2 regions of the Leptolyngbya sp. PL-A3 genome follow, and region 1 is predicted to be linked to the other one. Evidence: predicted binding sites of a transcription regulator. Region 1 holds the regulator's gene; the other holds the start of a gene.
The links. Region 1 encodes NtcA, which controls nitrogen genes in cyanobacteria. Its sites were predicted from a motif close to TTTGTANNNNNNNNTACAAA; they were not measured.
Positions count from the first base shown of each region.

Region 1 (5,501 bases):
TAAGTTTTCCGAAATCAAGACTTACCAAGTTGTAGCTTGAGTTTGGGGTAGTAGCCCTGACAACAACGAAGACTGTTGTTGGGTTTCTCACTCCTCTGCTCAACCTGTGACTTTCAATTTTCCCTGTGACGAGGGCGTGCTGCTTCACCAGTACGCCCTTTTCTTTTCTCTGCCCGAATCCGTAGCTGCAAAGCACCAACGGATTCGGGCGATAGGCTAACTTTAGAGGACGCCTTTGGAGCTGGGGATCGCATTGGCACGGCGAGGATCGATTTCAACGGCCATGCGGAGCGATCGCGCGAAGGCTTTGAAGGTCGCCTCGATGATGTGGTGAGAGTTAATCCCATCCAATTGGCGAATATGTAGGGTGAGTTGGGCGTGGTTGACGATCGCGACAAAAAACTCCCGTACTAACTGCGTGTCGTAGGTTCCAACCCGTTGCGTGGGGATCTCCAGCCCGTAGCTGAGGTGAGGGCGACCAGAAAAATCAAGGGCAACTTGCACTAAGGACTCGTCCAGGGGGGCGACAAAGTGGCCGAAGCGGGTAATGCCTTTGCGATCGCCCAATGCTTGCGCTAAAGCCATTCCCAACGTGATCCCCACATCCTCATTGGTGTGGTGGTCGTCGATGTGGGTGTCGCCTACAGCTCGTACATCCAGGTCAATTAACCCGTGAGAGGCAATCTGATCCAGCATGTGATCTAGGAAGGGAACGCCGGTTTCTGCGTGGCAGGTGCCCTGGCCGTCCAGGTTGAGGCTAACCTGTACGTCCGTTTCTTTTGTTTTGCGGCTGACGGAGGCGGTACGGGCAGGCCGGTCTAGATCAATAGCGGAGGATTGGCGATCGCGGGTTTGCATAGAAATCAGTTTCCAAAAAGCATTAGTTCAATTATTCCGCACGCTTTGTAAAGCGGCATGGCCGGTCCCAATTAGGAGGCGCAGAGCCTCCAGGGGGCATGGGTGTTAGGTATGACAATGGGGGGCGATCGCACTTCTAGAAATAGATTCTCGAGCTATTTAGAATCTATCTCCATTCCCCCTGCTCCCCTGCTCCCTTGGCCCCCTGTCTCAACACCTACATCCCCATAATCTCGTAACCCGAATCCACGTAGATAATCTGGCCTGTGATGCCACTTGCTAGAGGGCTACACAGAAATGCTGCAGCATTTCCGACCTCCTCTTGCGTAACTGTGCGGCGTAGAGGGGCAACCTCTTCTACATGACGCATCATATCTAGAATGCCACCGACTGCTGAGGAAGCCAGAGTGCGAATAGGTCCAGCGGAAATGCCGTTCACACGGATATTCTGGGGGCCCATCTCTGAGGCCAGGTAGCGCACATTCATTTCCAGTGCAGCCTTTGCCACCCCCATCATGTTGTAGTTAGGAATGACCTTCACACCGCCCAGGTAAGTCAAGGTCACGACAGAGCCACCCTCTGTCATCAGAGGCTTGGCAGCCCGGCACAGTTGCACCAGGGAGTAGGCACTGACTTCCATCGCCAGATTGAAGTTGCCTCGGGAGACATTGCTAAAGTCGCCAGTCAGGTCTTCTTTGTTGGCAAAGGCCAGGCAGTGAATCAGAATGTCAAGACGACCCCACTTGTCGCGCACGGTGTCGAAGGCGGCAACCACCTGCTCCTCGTTTTGAACGTCACAAGGAACAAAGATAGAGGGGTTCAAAGGCTCAACCAGCTCTCCCACCTTCTTTTCAAAACGGCCCTTCTCGTCGGGCAAATAGGTGATGCCAAGGTTGGCTCCCGCTTTGTGGAGTTGCTGGGCAATGCCCCAGGCGATGGAGCGGTTATTGGCAATGCCAGTTACGAGGGCATTTTTTCCAGTTAAATCCAGCATGGGAATGAGGAGGTATGGAATATAAAGCGCCCTTCAGAATACAAGAAAGAGGGATCGTCGCGATAGGGGGCGGAGAGGAGACTTCGGGAACTCGCTTTTCTGGCTGTCACATCAAGCCAGTAGTAAAGGGAAAGGTTGAGTGCTTTACGCCCAACCTTTCCCTTTACTACTGGCTGCGTACTTCACCCAATTCAGAGCCCTAATTTTGCCGCTAGAAAGCAGCAGCAAAATTTGATTTTTGGGTTGGGAGAGACATGAAATAACAAAGTGCTATGGAGAGATAGCTCATTGTTATTTAATCCGTTCAAAATTTAGTTTTAATAAAAGAATACACTCTGACGAGATATTATTCACTATTAAGTGAATCTCATGGTTCAGGTCTATGGCCTCTGTCTTCTGGCAAATAATGCGATCGCAGCCAATCTACGGCAATATTTTTGGGCACCAGGGGTGTAACTTGAGGTAGTTCGCTCTGTAACGTAATTTTCGATACAAAAACTAGCTCTAAAGTTAGTTTAAGTGTTCTAAAGTCATGATTCGGTCAACTTTTGCTGACTTGAAGCAGGATTTGATTAGCCCCCTCACTACGGTTTAGGCAGGACGAGAGGAATGGTTGTGGCACAAGATAAGCCTCTGGCGGATGTCTTTCGTCAATTAAGTGGTGGTGTTTTCCCGCCGATGGTGGAGACCTTCGACCGTGGCAAAACCATCTTCTTCCCCGGAGACCCGGCAGAGCGTGTGTACTTTTTGTTGAAGGGTGCAGTCAAATTGTCTCGGGTGTATGAAGCCGGGGAAGAGATCACCGTGGCGCTGCTACGGGAAAATAGTGTGTTTGGTGTGTTGTCACTGATTACTGGGCAGCGGGCCGATCGCTTTTACCATGCTGTCGCCTTTACCCCCGCAGAACTGTTGTCAGTGCCCATCGAACAGGTAGAAAAAGCCTTGAAAGAGCACCCAGAGCTATCTATGTTGATGCTAAAGGGTCTGTCATCTCGGATTTTGCAAACAGAAATGATGATTGAAACCCTGGCCCACCGGGATATGGGATCGCGATTGGTCAGCTTCCTGCTCATTCTCTGCCGGGATTTTGGCGTGCCGACCCCGGAGGGGATCACCATCGACCTGAAGTTGTCGCACCAGGCGATCGCCGAGGCCATCGGGTCTACCCGCGTCACCGTTACCCGCCTACTTGGGGAACTCCGGACGGACAAGATGATTTCAATCCACAAGAAAAAAATTACGGTTTACAACCCGGTGGCGTTGAGCCAGCAGTTTACGTAACCCAATTTTATGGAGGAGGGCTGTGAAACAACCCTCCTCCATAAAATTTTGTTTTTCGTTGAGGAAAGATGCACTGCACCCTTCCCTGACAGAGTCTCGTTTCACATCCCGTAATTACACGCAAAACACTCAGCAGAATGCAGTAGGCTGTAGCTGTATTAGACAGAGCCGGGAATGACCACGGGGCTTGTATTAATTGCAGCAATTTTGATTTTAGGGGCGGTAATTGCCACGGTGGGCGATCGCCTTGGGATGCGTGTAGGTAAAGCGCGTCTCAGTTTGTTCAACCTGCGGCCTCGGCAGACGGCCACCCTGATTACTATCCTGACGGGTATCGTGATTTCGGCGGTGACCTTTGGTATCTTGTTTGCGATCAGTGATCAGCTACGGACAGGGGTTTTTGAGCTGGAGCAGATTCAGGATGACCTGGCGACAGCTCGGGAACAGTTGGATCAGGCCCGTACGGAGCAGGAGGAGGTTCAGTCTGAGCGAGATTTGGCATTGAGACAACAGCAACAGGCGCGGCGGCGGCTTCAGGAGACAAATCGAGAGTTACAGCAGGCGATCGCCCAGAGCCAGGCTCGAGAGCAGCGGCTCAAGGAGACGAGCCAACGTCTAAGTTCCACCGAAGCTCAGCTGCAACAGGTAGATGCCAGCTTCCAGGAGGCCCGCGGGCTGCTCCAGAGCGTCACGCAACAGGCCCGTCAGTTACGCAGCGAGATCAACCAGTTGCAGCGCGATCGCAACCAGCAAATTGCCCAACGCGAACAGGAGATCGCCGAACGCGAACAGGAGATTGCCGAACGCGACCGTCAGATTGCCGAACGGGAAGCTCAGTTGAGTACGCTGGAAACTCAGCGCACAATTTTGACTCAGGCAATCGCAGATCTAGATCGCGAGTTCCAGGGGTTACGTCAGGGGAATGTGGCATTGCTTCGTAACCAGCCGTTGAGCGCGAATCTAGTCCGAATTGTTGACCCCGATAGTGCACCTCAGGTCGTGCGGGAGTTACTCCAAAACGCGAACCGGGCCGCTCTGCTACGGCTCATTCCGGGTACAACCACTGTCGATCGTCAGGTGTTAGCCGTCACCTCAAATCAGGTGGAGTCTTTGCTAAATCAATTGAGCGATCGCCAGGAATACGTCGTGCAGGTGCTCTCAGCGGGTAATTACGTGGTGGGAGAGCCCTGTATTTTGGCAGGGGAAGCGTGTATTCAAGTCTTTATTTCAACAGCATTGAATGAGTTGCTATTCCCCAGCAATGCCGTGTTGGCCAGTTCCAATCTTAGCCCTGAGCGGCTCACCGCAGCCCAGCTTACCGAGCAATACTATATTCTGATTCGCACCGCTCAATTCCGCATGCGTCAGGCCGGGGTGTTAACCGACACCCAGTTGCAAATCGCTGATGGGCAGCCCGAAACAGTCGGTCGCTTTTTCCAGGCGTTACAAGAACTGAGTGGTGTGGTCGAGGTGCAAGCCCGCTCTAGAACTCCGATCCTAACGGGTGGCCCTAACCCGATTGTGGTGAACCTGGTAGCCCGCCAAAATGGACAGGACCTTTTTAGTACAGAATCGTTTTAAGGCATGGCTGAATGGAGTATGGTTTTTGGGTGTGTGCGATCGTCGTTTTTACGCCCTTACAGCGCTTTTCAAGCGCTTAAAATCTGGTTGTTTTTGTGAGAGCCGCGCGGAGCGCGGCTCTCACAAAAACAACCGTGGCTGATTCAAGCGCAAAGCGTTGTAAAAAATTGTTGTCGCAAACATACCCGGCTATGACCGAAGCAAATCATTTCTATATTCTCGGATTTGACCCTGGCCGGGATAAGTGTGGTGTTGCCGTCCGAAGTGCCGCTGGGCTAATTGTCGAGCATCAGGTCATTCCGGCAGGAGAGGCGATCGCCATCCTCCAAACCCTTTGCCAGCGCTACCCCATTGCTCAAATTGTCTTAGGTAACCAGACGACTGCCAAGCAATGGCAGAGAGAGGTGCAACGGGCACTACCCGACATAGCGATCGCCCTGGTCGACGAACGCTACAGTACCCTGGAGGCGCGCGATCGCTACTGGCAGATGTACCCGCCCCAGGGCTTGCAAAAGCTAATGCCGCAGAGCTTACGCCAAATTTCCCGGCCGATTGACGACATCGTAGCGATTTTGTTAATTGAGCGGTATCTGCAAGCCCAGACATAAAAAGAGGGGGCTGACCAGTGTCAGCCCCCTCTTTTTATGAATTTAGCGAGTCTTGAAGGCTTCGTCGAAGCGACGGGTAATGGGTTCCATTAGGAAAGTCAGAACGGAGCGCTGGCGGGTTACGATTTCGGCAGTCGCAGCCATACCGGGTACCAGTTCTACATCGCGATCGCGCACCC
Region 1 covers NZ_JAMPLB010000012.1:89,965-95,465, reverse strand. Annotated here, with positions in the region: gene NDI52_RS11885 (ABC transporter ATP-binding protein) at 1-3, shown strand, start outside; gene hisB (imidazoleglycerol-phosphate dehydratase HisB) at 223-858, opposite strand; gene fabI (enoyl-ACP reductase FabI) at 1,076-1,852, opposite strand; gene ntcA (global nitrogen regulator NtcA) at 2,462-3,133, shown strand; gene NDI52_RS11865 (DUF3084 domain-containing protein) at 3,308-4,714, shown strand; gene NDI52_RS11860 (pre-16S rRNA-processing nuclease YqgF) at 4,906-5,322, shown strand; gene NDI52_RS11855 (HlyD family type I secretion periplasmic adaptor subunit) at 5,365-5,501, opposite strand, start outside.

Region 2 (5,501 bases), on a different contig from region 1:
GTGTGGATAGGCTCGCGCAACCCACGGCTGCTGTTTGCGGAGGCGATCGCCCTCTTCTACAAACCCTTCCAACCAGCTCCAGGCATTCATCCCACGGCTATCATCGACCCTTCTGTAAAACTGGGACGTGACGTTTCCATTGGGGCTTATGTCGTCATTCAGCCCGATGTCGTCATTGGGGATGGGGTATGCATTCATCCCAATGTGGTGATCTATCCTGACGTGGTGATTGGCGATCGCACCATCCTCCATGCCAACTGCGTCATCCATGAGCAAACGCAGATTGGGCGTGATTGTGTCATTCACAGCGGTGCCGCGATCGGCTCCGAAGGATTTGGTTTTGTGCCGCGTGGGGATGGTACCTGGTTCAAGATGGAACAATCAGGCCGCACGATTCTCGAGGATGAAGTGGAGGTGGGCTGCAATGCAGCCGTCGATCGCCCCGCTGTAGGAGAAACCCGCGTGGGAGCCCGCACCAAGCTAGACAACCTGAATCAAATTGGCCACGATGTGAAGGTCGGCAAAGACTGTATCATTCCGGCGTTAGCGGCGATCGCCGGTGGTGTCAAAATCGAAGACGAGGTCGTTTTAGGAGGACAGGTTGCCATCAGCAACCGCGTGGTTGTGGGCCGAGGCACCCGAGCCACCATGCGATCGGTCATCATCAGCAACACGGAACCGGGCAGTGTTGTATCCGGGCATCCTGCCATACCCCACCAAACCTGGCTACGCAGCTCTGTTCTCAGCAGTCGGCTCCCCGAAACGCAACAGACGATCAAAGACATGCAAAAGCAAATTGCCGAGCTTCAGCAGCAGCTCGCAATTCTCCAGGCCCAACTGCCAACGGTTCATTCCTCGTGAGGAGCCGTTGTGATTGAACTCAGGCATCTGCGCTATTTCATGGCCGTTGCCGAAGAGCTGCACTTTGGCCGTGCAGCCGAACGCCTCCACATGGCGCAGCCCCCGCTCAGCCAGCAGATTCGTCAGTTAGAAACAGAACTGGGGTTTGACCTCTTCCATCGCACCCGACGTCGGGTCGAGTTGACAGAGGCGGGACAGATTTTTTTCAAGGAATGCCGCAAGATTTTTCAGCAGCTAGATCTGGCCATTCAGAAAGGGCAACAGGCCAGCCGGGGTGAAATTGGACAATTGAGCATTGGCTTTGTCAGTTCGGCAGCCTACAACGTGTTGCCCGAGATCTTGCAAAGCTTCCGCACTCAGGCCCCTGATGTAACGTTGGAGTTGCAGGAGTTGACCAGCGACCAGCAACTCACCCGTTTGCGAGCAGGACGGTTAGATGTCGGCTTCGTTCGCCCCCCCATGACGGACGAGCAGTTCGCCAGTATGACCGTTTTTCAGGAGGATTTAGCGGTAGCCCTGCCTGCCCACCACCCTCTGGCTGCGGAAGCCATGGTACCGTTGCGATCGCTCGCCTCAGAACCCTTCATCCTGTTCCCCCGCCCCCTCGCCCCCGGCCTTTACGACCAGATTATCAGCCTCTGCCAGCGGGCCGACTTCAGCCCGCGTGTGGTTCAGGAAGCCATTCAGATGCAAACTATTGTCAGCCTGGTAGCAGCAGAGATTGGGGTAGCAATTGTCCCCTTATCTCTGGAAAATTTGAAACGTACGGGAGTCATATACCGCCCGTTACAAGAGGAAACCCCTCAGGCGGCGATCGCCCTCATCTGGCAGAAGGAACAAGTCTCTCCTACCATTCAGCGTTTTCTAGATGTAGTTAAGGCCATCATTCCAGCCCAGCATTCACCCAACCTTAAAGGCTGAAAGCCTTTAGGCTAAGCTATGAGCCGATGGCAACCTCATTGACCGTTTGCATCACAACAGGGGTAACTTGATGGCGCGAAGCAATACAATCTACCAGGTAGTGGGCATCGCGGGCGATACCTGAGAAGCGACCCGAGCCCCAGGTATAGAGCCAGGGCAAGCCCAAAAAATAGAGGCCACGCAAGGGAGTAATACCCCGATTGTGCGCTGGGTAACCCTTGCCATCAAAAACAGGCAGTTCAATCCACCGAAAGTCCATATGATAGCCTGTGGCCCAAATGACCGTACTGATTTCGGTGACGGGGAGTGCGATCGCTTCTTCCCCTTCCGTCGGTTCCCACAGGGGCACATAGGGCGGCTCAGTAGGCGCTTCAATGTGGTGCTTCTCGATGAAGGTATCGATGGTGCGCTTGATGCTCTCGGCGACACCATCAGCCTGATCGAGATTGGTCTTCAGATCGTCGCCAAACTCCAATTGGTTATTTTGAATTCGCAGTAGGCGACCATGAAGCTGCATTCCTTCGGTAGCGAACTGGCGCAGATCAATTTCTTTGCCCCCATCGCGGCCAGAGACGTAATGATTGGTACGGGCGCGTACACCGTCTTTTTGGGGGTGTTCATCTACAGGCAAATCGTAGTAACCCATCTGATCCAACCAATCCACCACATCTTTACCCCGATAGGTACGAGGCGATCGCGGCGCACTCCCCACACATAAATGCACTTGCCGTCCAGCCCGATGCAAGTCCTCCGCGATCTGGCAACCTGACTGCCCTGTGCCCACCACCAATACCGCACCTTCTGGTAAGGATTCAGGATTTTTGTATTGGGATGAGTGCAGTTGAGTCATGGAATCAGGGAAGCGTTCGGCGATCGCTGGAATTCGGGGATTATGATACCCACCTGTCGCGATCACGACATGATCTGCGGTGTAGTCACCAATGGAGGTGTCGATTTCAAAGCCACCCGCTTCGCCCTGCCGCAGACGGGTGACTTCCACACCTTCACGAATGGGCGGCTCAAAAGAGCGGGCATAGTTCACGATGTACTCGACGATCGCATCCCGTCCCATAAAGCCTTGGGGGTCATCTCCCGTGTAGGGAAAACCCGGCAGTTGACATTGCCAGTTGGGTGTTACGAGGCAGAAGGAATCCCAACGTTTCGAGCGCCAGGAATGGGCAATTTGATACTTCTCAAAGACAAGATGCTCGATGCCGCGCTCTTTCAGGCAGTAGCTCATCGATAAACCTGCCTGCCCACCGCCCACAATGACAACCGGATAGTGTGACCGCATGTATCGCAACCTCAGGAATGTTTGCTTGGGAGTGCTGTGTTTGCACCTTAAGGGCTGATTCCGTGCAGCCTTGTACTTTGCGTTACAGAACGTGGAGGTTTAGCGGTATTTATAGGTAGGGCAGGTTGACTCAAGCGTTATCACAAAGTTTTTGTCGATTTACCTATTGATTTGAATAGTAGGTAGTGCTTTAAACGTATGAATGGGATGTAGTGGAAGGGGCACGAAGCGCCCCTTCCACTACATCCCATTCATACGTTAACCTCAGTTCGGGATAAGCTGAAGTGCTCATTTTGGCGTGCGCAAAGCGCACGCCAAAATGGGCGTTTTCGAGTGCCGCGCGTTGCGCGGCACTCGAAAACGCCCTTAACCCGAACTCAGGTTACGTTAAGGCATGATCACTACAGACCTGAGGTAAGAAACCTGGCACTTTCGATAGGGGCGATCGCACAAATCACTCCATCATTCCATTGCAATAGAATGATCCCCTATCGATACAGCCAGATCTAACGATTTTGTAAAAGCAGATACAGGGACAACCTTTCACCCCCCGTAAGGTGCTGACTAAATGTGGTTCATGAATCTCCTTCAAACACTCCACAGTTTTCTGCTTGCTCGTTCTCGATATTTAAGGACTTCCCTCCATGCCTGAAGTAACCACTCCTGCCCACCAGACAGGTGACTTTTTCGTTGATTACGAAGAGAAAGTATTTCCTGATGTTCAAGCTGAGCCGGGTGAAAAAGCCCTGGTAACGTTCCACACCGTTGCGTTCGAGGGTTCGATTGGGTTCGTGAATCTGCTGCAAGCCACGCGTCTGATCCGCAAAGGGTTCGAAACTTCGGTGTTGCTCTATGGGCCAGGGGTAACTCTGGGGGTACAACGGGGTTTCCCCAAGCTGGGCGATGCGGCATTTCCAGGCCACCAGAATTTCAACAACCAGTTGGTAAAAGTTATGGAAGAGGGTGGCAAGGTTTACGCCTGCCGCTTTGCCCTGCAAGCACTCTATGGTCATGGTGAACCGTCGCTCATTCCCGGAATTCGGCCCATCAATCCCCTGGATGTGCTGGACTTGGTGCTCATGCACCGCAAGGATGGCGCACTGATTATTGATACCTGGACGCTCTAATCAACACCTGTAGGGGCGAATGGCTATTCGCCCTTACCCACGAAGTTCATTGTTAAGACTGGGCAACCTATCGTTTACCCAAAAGATTAAAACCCTGGTTTAGAGCCAGACAAACGTAATTTGCCCTAGCAGACCGTTAAACACCCGTTTCGTGTTGCGGTGTCTTTGTGATGCCGAACTCATCCTCGCTTCTCACACACGAACTTATGTTGGATTATTCCAAAACCATTCGAGCCGCAGCCGTACAGTTGAGTCCGGTGTTGTATAGTCGGGAAGGGACAACGGAAAAGGTCTTGGAGGCGATCGCCCAGGCTGCCAAGGAAGGCGTGCAACTGGCGGTTTTTCCTGAAACCTTCATTCCCTACTATCCCTATTTCTCCTTTGTACAACCCCCTGTTTTGATGGGGGCCGAGCATATGCGGCTGTATGAGGAGGCGGTGACGGTACCGGGTCCTGTGGTGGACGCGGTCAGCCGGGCAGCGCGCTCCTACGCCATGGTGGTTGTGTTAGGGGTGAACGAGCGTGACGGAGGATCGCTGTATAACACGCAGTTGATCTTCGACGCGGATGGTTCCCTGTTGATGAAGCGGCGCAAAATCACCCCTACCTACCATGAGCGCATGGTGTGGGGTCAGGGCGATGGGGCTGGCTTAGCGGTACTGGATACTGCGGTTGGTCGGTTGGGGGCTCTCGCCTGCTGGGAGCACTACAACCCCCTGGCCCGCTATGCGTTAATGGCACAGCACGAACAAATTCATTGTGGGCAATTTCCAGGTTCGATGGTCGGCCAAATCTTTGGCGACCAGATCGAAGTCACCATGCGTCACCATGCGCTTGAGTCAGGTTGCTTTGTAGTCAATGCAACGGGGTGGCTCACACCCGAGCAAAAGCAACAGATCACCCCCGATGAAAAATTGCAGAAAGTTTTGAGCGGTGGCTGTTACACCGCCATCATCAGCCCGGAAGGGGTGCCCTTGTCGGCCCCCATTACCGAAGGGGAAGGGATGGCGATCGCCACGCTTGACTTCTCCTTAATCACCAAACGCAAGCGCATGATGGATTCGGTGGGTCACTACTCACGCCCCGATCTGCTCAAGTTGCAGGTAAATCAAAGCGCCTGGAATGTCATGCAAGCAACAACAGCTATTCCCGCCGGGGCTATCCCAGCCCTTGAAGAATCTCCTGCGCTCAATATGCCTTTGTCTAACTCTGTGGAATCGGATGCTACACGCTGATTTCTAAGTTTTGAGCTTCTGAAAATCTGTAATCCGTTCCTGGGTGCTGACGACACAACGCTG
Region 2 covers NZ_JAMPLB010000004.1:193,026-198,526, forward strand. Annotated here, with positions in the region: gene lpxD (UDP-3-O-(3-hydroxymyristoyl)glucosamine N-acyltransferase) at 1-861, shown strand, start outside; gene NDI52_RS05530 (LysR substrate-binding domain-containing protein) at 874-1,782, shown strand; gene NDI52_RS05535 (MSMEG_0569 family flavin-dependent oxidoreductase) at 1,799-3,076, opposite strand; gene NDI52_RS05540 (MSMEG_0572/Sll0783 family nitrogen starvation response protein) at 3,721-4,203, shown strand; gene NDI52_RS05545 (Nit6803 family nitrilase) at 4,410-5,438, shown strand.
Region 2: a site for NtcA is predicted at 3,146-3,165, ahead of NDI52_RS05535 (MSMEG_0569 family flavin-dependent oxidoreductase). Genes of this name have one in related genera too.